DNA from 2 places in the Vibrio sp. KUL80 genome. Region 2 is predicted to be linked to the other one. Evidence: predicted binding sites of a transcription regulator. Region 2 holds the regulator's gene; the other holds the start of a gene.
What was found. The regulator CRP, encoded in region 2, controls carbon source genes, mostly activating them, when cyclic AMP is high. The targets are predictions, from matches to a motif close to TGTGANNNNNNTCACA.
Positions count from the first base shown of each region.

Region 1: AC6I8U_RS03230 (NupC/NupG family nucleoside CNT transporter) is a predicted target of CRP. The motif match lies at 1,956-1,971, and genes of this name have one in related genera.

Region 1 is NZ_AP045841.1:707,434-711,704, forward strand. It holds gene AC6I8U_RS03215 (BMP family lipoprotein) at 1-708, opposite strand, end outside; gene AC6I8U_RS03220 (DUF5363 family protein) at 1,023-1,148, shown strand; gene AC6I8U_RS03225 (TatD family hydrolase) at 1,138-1,929, shown strand; gene AC6I8U_RS03230 (NupC/NupG family nucleoside CNT transporter) at 2,116-3,381, shown strand; gene deoC (deoxyribose-phosphate aldolase) at 3,845-4,271, shown strand, end outside.
Region 2 is NZ_AP045841.1:337,980-342,250, forward strand. It holds gene AC6I8U_RS01510 (IS4 family transposase) at 245-1,444, shown strand; gene crp (cAMP-activated global transcriptional regulator CRP) at 1,588-2,220, opposite strand; gene AC6I8U_RS01520 (phosphoribulokinase) at 2,464-3,333, opposite strand; gene AC6I8U_RS01525 (YheU family protein) at 3,461-3,673, opposite strand; gene AC6I8U_RS01530 (hydrolase) at 3,747-4,271, opposite strand, start outside.

The DNA.
Region 1 (4,271 bases), 370 kb from region 2:
AACACCGATAGCGAAGTTGCCCGCATCTTTCGCTGCTTGGTAAACACCCATACCTGTGCCGCCTGCTGCTGCGTAGATAACGTCCGCGCCTTTAGAGAACTGTGATTTCGCAAGCTCAGAGCCTTTTGCTGGATCAGCAAACGCTGCTGGTGTAGAGCCAGTCATGTTTTGGAAGGTTTCGATTTGTGGGTTTGCGTATTTCGCACCTTGGCGGTAGCCACACTCAAACTTACGAATTAGCGGAATGTCCATGCCACCTACGAAGCCAACCTTCGCGGTTTTCGATGCTTTAGCGGCAAGTGCGCCGACTAGGAATGAACCTTCATGCTCTTTAAATACAATAGATTGCACGTTTGGTTTATCAACCACCATGTCGATGATCGTGAATTGAATGTCTGGGAATTCAGTGGCAACCTTTTCTACCGCTGAAGCCATGTTGAAGCCAACAGCAACGATTGGTGTGAATCCACGGCTCGCTAGACGGCGCAGACCTTGTTCGCGCTGTGCCTCATTCTGTGGTTCAAATTCACGTACTTTAATGCCTTTATCTGCATTGAAGACTTTTACACCATTTTGGAACACGGCTTCGTTGAATGATTTGTCGAATTTACCGGCTGTATCGTAAACCACTGCTGGTTTTGCTGCGAATGCACCAAATGAAGTAACTGCCACTGCGAGTGCAGACATTTTTAGAATAGTTTTTTTCACGATCAATTCCCTTATAGTGTCGAATGATGGGGCATCATTGACGATTCGATAGGCTAGGCGTATCCAAAATAATTTGCCTAGAAAGTAGTCGTTTGTAAAAACATGATCTGGCCAGCCACAAGCAAACCGAACAGTTTACAAACAATGCGTGTCATTTTATCGTTTGCTTGTGCAAAAAAAACGCTTTGCATGGCAGCATTGAGGTATAAGTCACAACTTAGTGATAAAACTCTAACTATTGCAGCTATCCTTTGTATAGCGAGGCGCAACGCGCTAAATACTGCAATCGATTACACCTTTTTTTGGGATTCATCATGTTGAAGTTAATGAAGAAATGGCTAAAGAAGTATGACGAATGGTGTGCCTCTCTCGGTCTCACTCCAGAGAACAAACGCAGCTGCGTTCCATACAAAAAAGAGCCCAACCGCGATGATAGATAGTCACTGTCATCTCGATCTGCTTGCTGATAAAAAAGAGCTCCAACAGGTACTTCTCGATGCCAAGAGTGCTGGTGTGCAGAAAATTGTTGTCCCTGGGATCAATGAAGCGAACTGGGATCGAATTAGAAAGCTCTCGACAGACTACGACCAGATCCATTATGCATTAGGTTTTCATCCGCAGTTTTTAGATGGCGTTACGAAAAGCAGTCTCGAGCGACTCGCTCAACGGGTTGAGGAACAGGTTCCAGAAAAATGTGTGGCGATTGGCGAGTGCGGGCTCGACTTTTATCACGGTCGTGAAGGTGAAGCCTTTCAAAAGCAGGTTCTAGAAGCTCAGATAACGTTAGCCAACCACTGCAAGTTGCCAGTATTACTCCATTGTCGAAAGGCTCATCAAGACCTTGTGGTATTGCTCAAGCAAACTCAACCGAAATATGGCGGAGTTGTACATGGCTTTAGTGGCAGTCTGCAACAAGCGATGGACTTCGTAAAACTGGGTTTAAAAATTGGCGTAGGCGGTGTCATTACCTACGAAAGAGCAAAGAAAACACGCGCGACGATAGCGGCTTTGCCTTTGGAAAGTTTGTTAATAGAAACAGACGCTCCTGATATGCCATTAAGTGGTTATCAGGGCAGTCCTAATGAGCCCAAAATGATAAGTTTGGTGCTATCTTCTTTAATTGAGTTGAGAAATGAATCCGAGCAAACGGTTGCCTCACAATTGGATGTCAATAGCAAATCTACGTTTAATTTTTGTGATTTAAATTCGCTTAAATTGTGAATTCGAAAACGTTTGCAGAGTCTATTTGTGATGTTGATCACAAATCTCAGTGTATCTCCCATGTGTTCAGAACGAAAGTGTGAGGGGGGTACTACTTTCTTTTCTGTGGGTTTGTATAATCGCCCCCGCTTTTGAGCTTCAATTTTTGTTACACGCCAAATTTATTATATAAGGAAGTCATAAACTATGAGCCTGTTTATGAGCCTGGTTGGTATGGTAGTGCTTATTGCAATCGCAGTACTACTATCGGATAACCGCAAAGCTATTAATATCAGAACTGTGGCTGGCGCATTTGCTATCCAATTTGCACTAGGTGCATTCGTTCTTTACGTACCTTGGGGTCAAGAGATCCTACGTAGCTTCTCTGACGCTGTATCTAGCGTGATTAACTACGGTAACGACGGTACGTCATTCCTATTCGGTGGTCTTGTTTCTGACAAGATGTTTGAAGTATTCGGCGGCGGCGGTTTCATCTTCGCTTTCCGTGTACTACCTACACTAATCTTTTTCTCTGCGCTAATTTCTGTACTTTACTACCTAGGTGTAATGCAGTGGGTTATCAAGATTCTTGGTGGCGGTCTGCAAAAAGCGCTAGGTACATCTCGTGCGGAATCTATGTCAGCGGCAGCTAACATTTTCGTAGGTCAAACCGAAGCACCTCTAGTTGTACGTCCTTTCGTACCTAAGATGACTCAATCTGAGCTATTCGCTGTAATGTGTGGTGGTCTAGCTTCTATCGCTGGTGGTGTACTTGCAGGTTACGCTTCTATGGGCGTGCCAATCGAGTACCTAGTAGCAGCATCTTTCATGGCAGCACCTGGTGGTCTTCTATTCGCTAAGATCATCAAGCCAGAAACAGACGAGCCAGTAGAACAACTACACAGCATGCAAGCTGAAGGTGAAGACAAGCCAGCTAACGTTATCGACGCAGCAGCGGGCGGTGCATCTGCAGGTCTTCAACTAGCACTGAACGTAGGTGCAATGCTAATCGCATTCATCGGTCTTATCGCTCTAGTTAACGGTATGCTTGGTGGCATCGGTGGCTGGGTTGGTATGCCTGAGCTACGTCTAGAAATGATTCTAGGTTGGATCTTCTCACCACTTGCATTCCTACTAGGTGTGCCATGGTCTGAAGCGACAATCGCTGGTGAGTTCATCGGTATGAAGACGGTTGCGAACGAATTCGTAGCATACGCGAACTTCGCACCATACCTAGGTGAAGCAGCTCCAGTTGTTCTTTCTGAGAAAACTAAAGCAATCATCTCATTCGCTCTATGTGGTTTTGCGAACCTGTCTTCTATCGCAATCCTACTAGGTGGTCTGGGTAGCCTTGCACCTAAGCGTCGCGGTGATATCGCTCGCATGGGTGTGAAAGCAGTAATCGCAGGTACGCTATCTAACTTGATGGCAGCAACGATCGCTGGTTTCTGTCTAAGCCTTGCTGGCATGTAATTGCTCGCGTTAAGGTAATTAGTATATAGACGCCGTATTAAATCGCCCCGTAGCAAGAAATTGCTGCGGGGCTTTTTTGGTTTTTGGGGGCCAGAAAACCTCAATAGTCCTTTTGGGATAAGGGATGAATGATGGACAACGGAACTTTTTTGAGATACAAACCGTTTGCGTTTTAATCGGTACTACCGTTTTTGAGATCACTCCTATACTGTATAGGCTACTCAGTAACTCATCGTGTGTTTAAGGTAATGACACAGACAATTGATGAGTTATTCAGCCAGAGCCAGTTCTCACCACAGATAGGAATCAGGTGATCTAAACGAGCAGGTACTGTGCGGTGACAGGGATAGCAATTGGTGAGGCAGCGAGTTTGCCGAGCCGAGTCTTCAAGGAACCAAGTCCGTTCATTTATTGCTGACGTGTTTGTCAGGTAATTAATTGAATATATTGACCGGAGATAGAAATGAGCGATTTAAAATCAGCAGCTCTACGTGCACTAAAACTTATGGATCTAACCACGCTAAATGACGACGACACTAACGAGAAAGTGATCGCACTATGTCATGACGCGAAAACGGCTGTGGGTAACACAGCTGCGATCTGTATTTACCCTCGCTTTATTCCTATTGCTAAGAAAACCCTTCGTGAGCAAGGTACACCAGATGTACGTATCGCGACGGTAACCAACTTCCCACACGGTAACGACGACATTGAAATCGCAGTAGCAGAAACCAAGGCTGCAGTTGCTTACGGCGCAGATGAAGTAGACGTGGTGTTCCCATACCGCGCACTTATCGCTGGCAACGAAGAAGTAGGTTTCGAGCTAGTGAAACAGTGTAAAGAAGCGTGTGGCGATATTCTTCTGAAAGTTATTATCGAAACCGGTGAGC
Region 2 (4,271 bases):
TAATTTGGGGTTAGAAGTACTCTCAACGCTCGTCATTCCACTGGTCGTGCGCCCGAGTATTGAGGCTTAGTGCGCGCTTGAAGAAGACCTCTGCCTGCGCAGAGGTGACGATAATTTGGGGTTAAAAGTACTTTCAACACGCGTCATTCCTGCGTAGGCACTGACGAATCCCCAAAAAATGACAAGCATGGCGAGTTGTGATCTTATGTAATCGCCAAAAAACAAAAGTACAACTCACGATGCCATGCTTATTACTAAATTTTGCCACAAAACCCTCCACCAATCTCTAGCTGATTTCAATCAAGCTAGGGTAAATTCATTACTGACCGCTAGTAACGCACTTATTCGTTCTAATGAGTTGAGTCTGACGGCTATCGGTCGTTGTCTCGAAGGCTTAACCTCCGTTAAACACAAAATCAAACGTATCGATAGACTTCTCGGTAACCAAAAACTCCATAGTGAACGAGATAGTATTTATCGAGCCTTGTTCAAAGGCTTATTCGCTAAGCTTCCGTGCTATGTGGTTGCAGTAGATTGGAGTGGGTGTTGTAACCGTGAACATTGGCTTCTAAGAGCTAGCTTGCTAGTAGATGGTAGGGCCATTCCTATCTACAACACGGTCGTGACGCAAGACAACCAAGAGAAGGAACATATCCATAATCAATTTCTCGACGTTTTAGCTACGATGCTTCCCGCCAACAAAACTGTCTATATCGTCACAGATGGCGGATTTAAGACACCGTGGTTCAAAAAAATAGAGAGCCTCGGCTGGTATTATCTCGGTCGAGTACGTGGTCGGATTTTTGGAAAAGTTGATGGTAGCTCATGGTGTTCAGTTTCAGAGCTTGGAAAAAATGCGAACATAAAGGCTAAAAAGCTGGGTGATGGGTTACTTGGAAAAACATCGAAGAGCCAAGTATCGTGCTCTTTTGTTAGCTACAAGGGGAAAGCAAAAAACCGGCATAAGATAAAACAACGAAACAAAGGTATTTATCCTGACGCAGAAAGGACATATAAGTCCATTGCGAAAGAGCCTTGGATATTAGTAACCAACGACTCGAAGTTAAGTCCAATGAAAGCTGTGATTTACTACAGCAAAAGAATGCAAATCGAACAAAACTTTAGGGATGATAAAAGCCAACGCTATGGGTTTTCTTGGCACCACAGCCAGACACAGAACTCAGAGCGGATCTCCATACTTTGTTTGATTGCTTGTATCGCAACTCTCGTTTTATGGGTGATCGGTTTTGCGTCTGAAAGGAAAGGTATTAATCAAAAATATCAAGCAAATACGACTAAATCAAAACGTGTTTTGTCATTCCTAACGCTAACCAAAAACATGATATTAGATACAAGCAAAGCACAGTTGATTCGATTATTTAGCAGTGGGTTGGCGATACTCTCAAAAAACTATCTGAGAATTATCGACCAACCGTTGTTCTGAAAAATGGGGATCCCTCAGTGCGTAGGCAGGAATCTACTCGAGGCTTGGTGTGCGCTTTAAGAAGACCCCTGCCTGCGCAGGGGTGACAATATAAAAACAAAAAAGCCACCCGAAGGTGGCTTTTTAAATCTTGCGACGCGCTCTTAGCGAGTACCGTAAACCACGATAGTTTTACCGTGTGCAGAAATTAGGTTCTGCTCTTCTAGCATCTTAAGAATACGACCTACTGTTTCACGAGAACAACCAACGATTTGGCCAATCTCTTGACGAGTGATCTTGATTTGCATGCCGTCTGGGTGAGTCATTGCATCTGGTTGTTTCGCTAGGTTTAGTAGCGTCTGTGCAATACGACCCGTTACGTCTAGGAACGCTAGGTCACCTACTTTTTGGCTAGTCACTTGTAGACGACTTGCCATCTGAGCAGATAAGCGCATTAGAATGTCTGGGTTAACTTGGATAAGCTGACGGAACTTCTTGAATGAGATTTCCGCAACTTCACAAGGTGATTTTGCTCGTACCCATGCTGTACGTTCTTGGTCTTCTTCGAACAGGCCTAGTTCACCAATGAAGTCACCTTGGTTAAGGTAAGACAAGATCATCTCTTTGCCTTCTTCATCTTTGATAAGTACCGCTACAGAACCTTTTACGATGTAGTAAAGCGTCTCTGCTTTTTCGCCCGCGTGGATTAGCGTGCTCTTCGATGGATACTTGTGAATGTGGCAGTGTGAAAGGAACCACTCTAACGTTGGGTCGGTTTGAGGTTTACCTAGAACCATATATCTTACTTCCTCTGCAGGGTATGCTTGCTGCTTTCCATATTTGTTAGCAAGCCCGTTTGTTAAGACTTACTAGCATAAAAGCACTTTGAAGATGGCGCAAGCGATCTTCTGTTTCAAAGAAATAGTATCCTTTTTTGCGCCACTTTTCTTGATTTTAATCGTGTCATAAGCCCATTTATCTATACAAAACTGTGCACATGATCACGGTATAAAAAATCATCGAGATTCGGCTCACAAAACCTAACCTATTTTGCCGGTTTCTATGAGCTGTTGAAGTATTGGCCTGACGATTAATTCCATCGCAAAACTCATCTTACCCCCAGGGACCACTATGGTGTTGTGGCGAGACATAAACGAGCCATCAATCATGGCGAGCAGGTAAGGGAAGTCGACATTCTTGATACCACGCAGGCGAATTACCACAAAACTTTCATCCAAGCTCGGAATGCCTTTAGCGTTGAGCGGGTTGGAGGTATCGACGGTGGGTACACGCTGGAAGTTGATGTGAGTGCGTGAAAACTGTGGCGTGATATAGCTTAAGTAGTCATCCATTGAACGAACAATCGAATCGGTGACCGCTTCTCTTGAGTGACCGCGATCACGGGTATCTCGCACGAACTTTTGAATCCACTCGAGGTTAACGATAGGCACCATGCCAATCAGCAGGTCAACGTGCTGAGCGGCATTCACATCACCGTCGACGACGCCACCATGCAGGCCTTCATAAAACAGCACATCGCTATTTTCTGGCAGGTCTTGCCATGGGGTAAAGGTGCCTGGCATTTGATTGTAGGGTACGGCTTCATCAAAGGTATGCAGGTAGCGGCGAAACTGCCCCGTACCATTTTGCCCATAGTTGCGAAAAAACTCTTCTAGAGCAGGGAAGTCGTTGGCTTGAGGACCAAAGTAACTGATGTGTTTGCCTTGCTCTTTCGCCTTGCGGATCTCGATATCCATCTCTGGACGAGTAAAGCGGTGAAAACTGTCACCTTCAATAAACGCGGGCTTGATGCTCATCATGTTGAACATCTTGCGGAATGCTTCTGACGTTGTTGTCGTTCCAGCTCCAGAGGAGCCCGTTACAGCAATGATCGGGTGTTTTGCTGACATAACACTTCCTGTGTATTTGTAATTGTCGTTATAAATTTGCTAACTCACATAAGGAGTTAGACCTTATGGGCCAATTTCAGTTCAATAGCCTTTCAATATAGCAGTTACTTACATCGCTACCGAAAAATTACAACGAGCGACGAGATTTAATGTCGACAGTCTCGTGCAGCTCAGAGAACACGATGACGGCTTCTCCGCTTTCGAGTTGGCTGCGAACATGGCGAATCTTGTCGTCTAGCGACACTTCCGACTCACCATAGTCGGTGCCTTCGCGCAGCACGAACTCTTTAATAAGGTTGTCCAGCGTATCTGCATCAATTTGTTGCCATGGGATGATCATAAATACCTCTCAATTCTATGACCGCAGGATTATACCATTGCTGATTCACAAAGGGAGTGGTTGCTCTTTTCGGCTAGTCAATCAGATGCTGGTAGTAACTTGGCAGGGTCTCTTCTAGCCAAAAACGCGGGCGCCTGAGACTGCCAGTCATAAAGCCGACATGACCACCACGTTCAAGCAACTGGTAGTCGATATGGTTTGGAAGTGTAAAGGTTGGAATGACCTCGTGTGTCATAAAGGGGTCATCCTTGGCATGAATAAACTGAGTCGGTACCGCGATTTCTCGTAGGCGAGGTAGACCAGAGCAGCGCTGATAATAGTCATCGGCACCCTTGAACCCATGCAGAGGTGCTGTGATCAAATCATCGAACTCGTAGAGTTTTTTCATGTTCTTGATGCGCTCTTCGGTCAGCCCGAGAACTTCACTCAGTAGATGAAGTTTGTTAAGCGCATTCTTTTTCATTGAGCTGAGCAGGTAAGAGCGATAGACCTTGGAGAAGCCTTGCTCTATACGTCTCGCGCACGCTGCGAGGTCGAGCGGGGCAGAGATGACGGTCGCACCATCCAGCTTAGTATCATTGCCATAGTGAGCAAGATA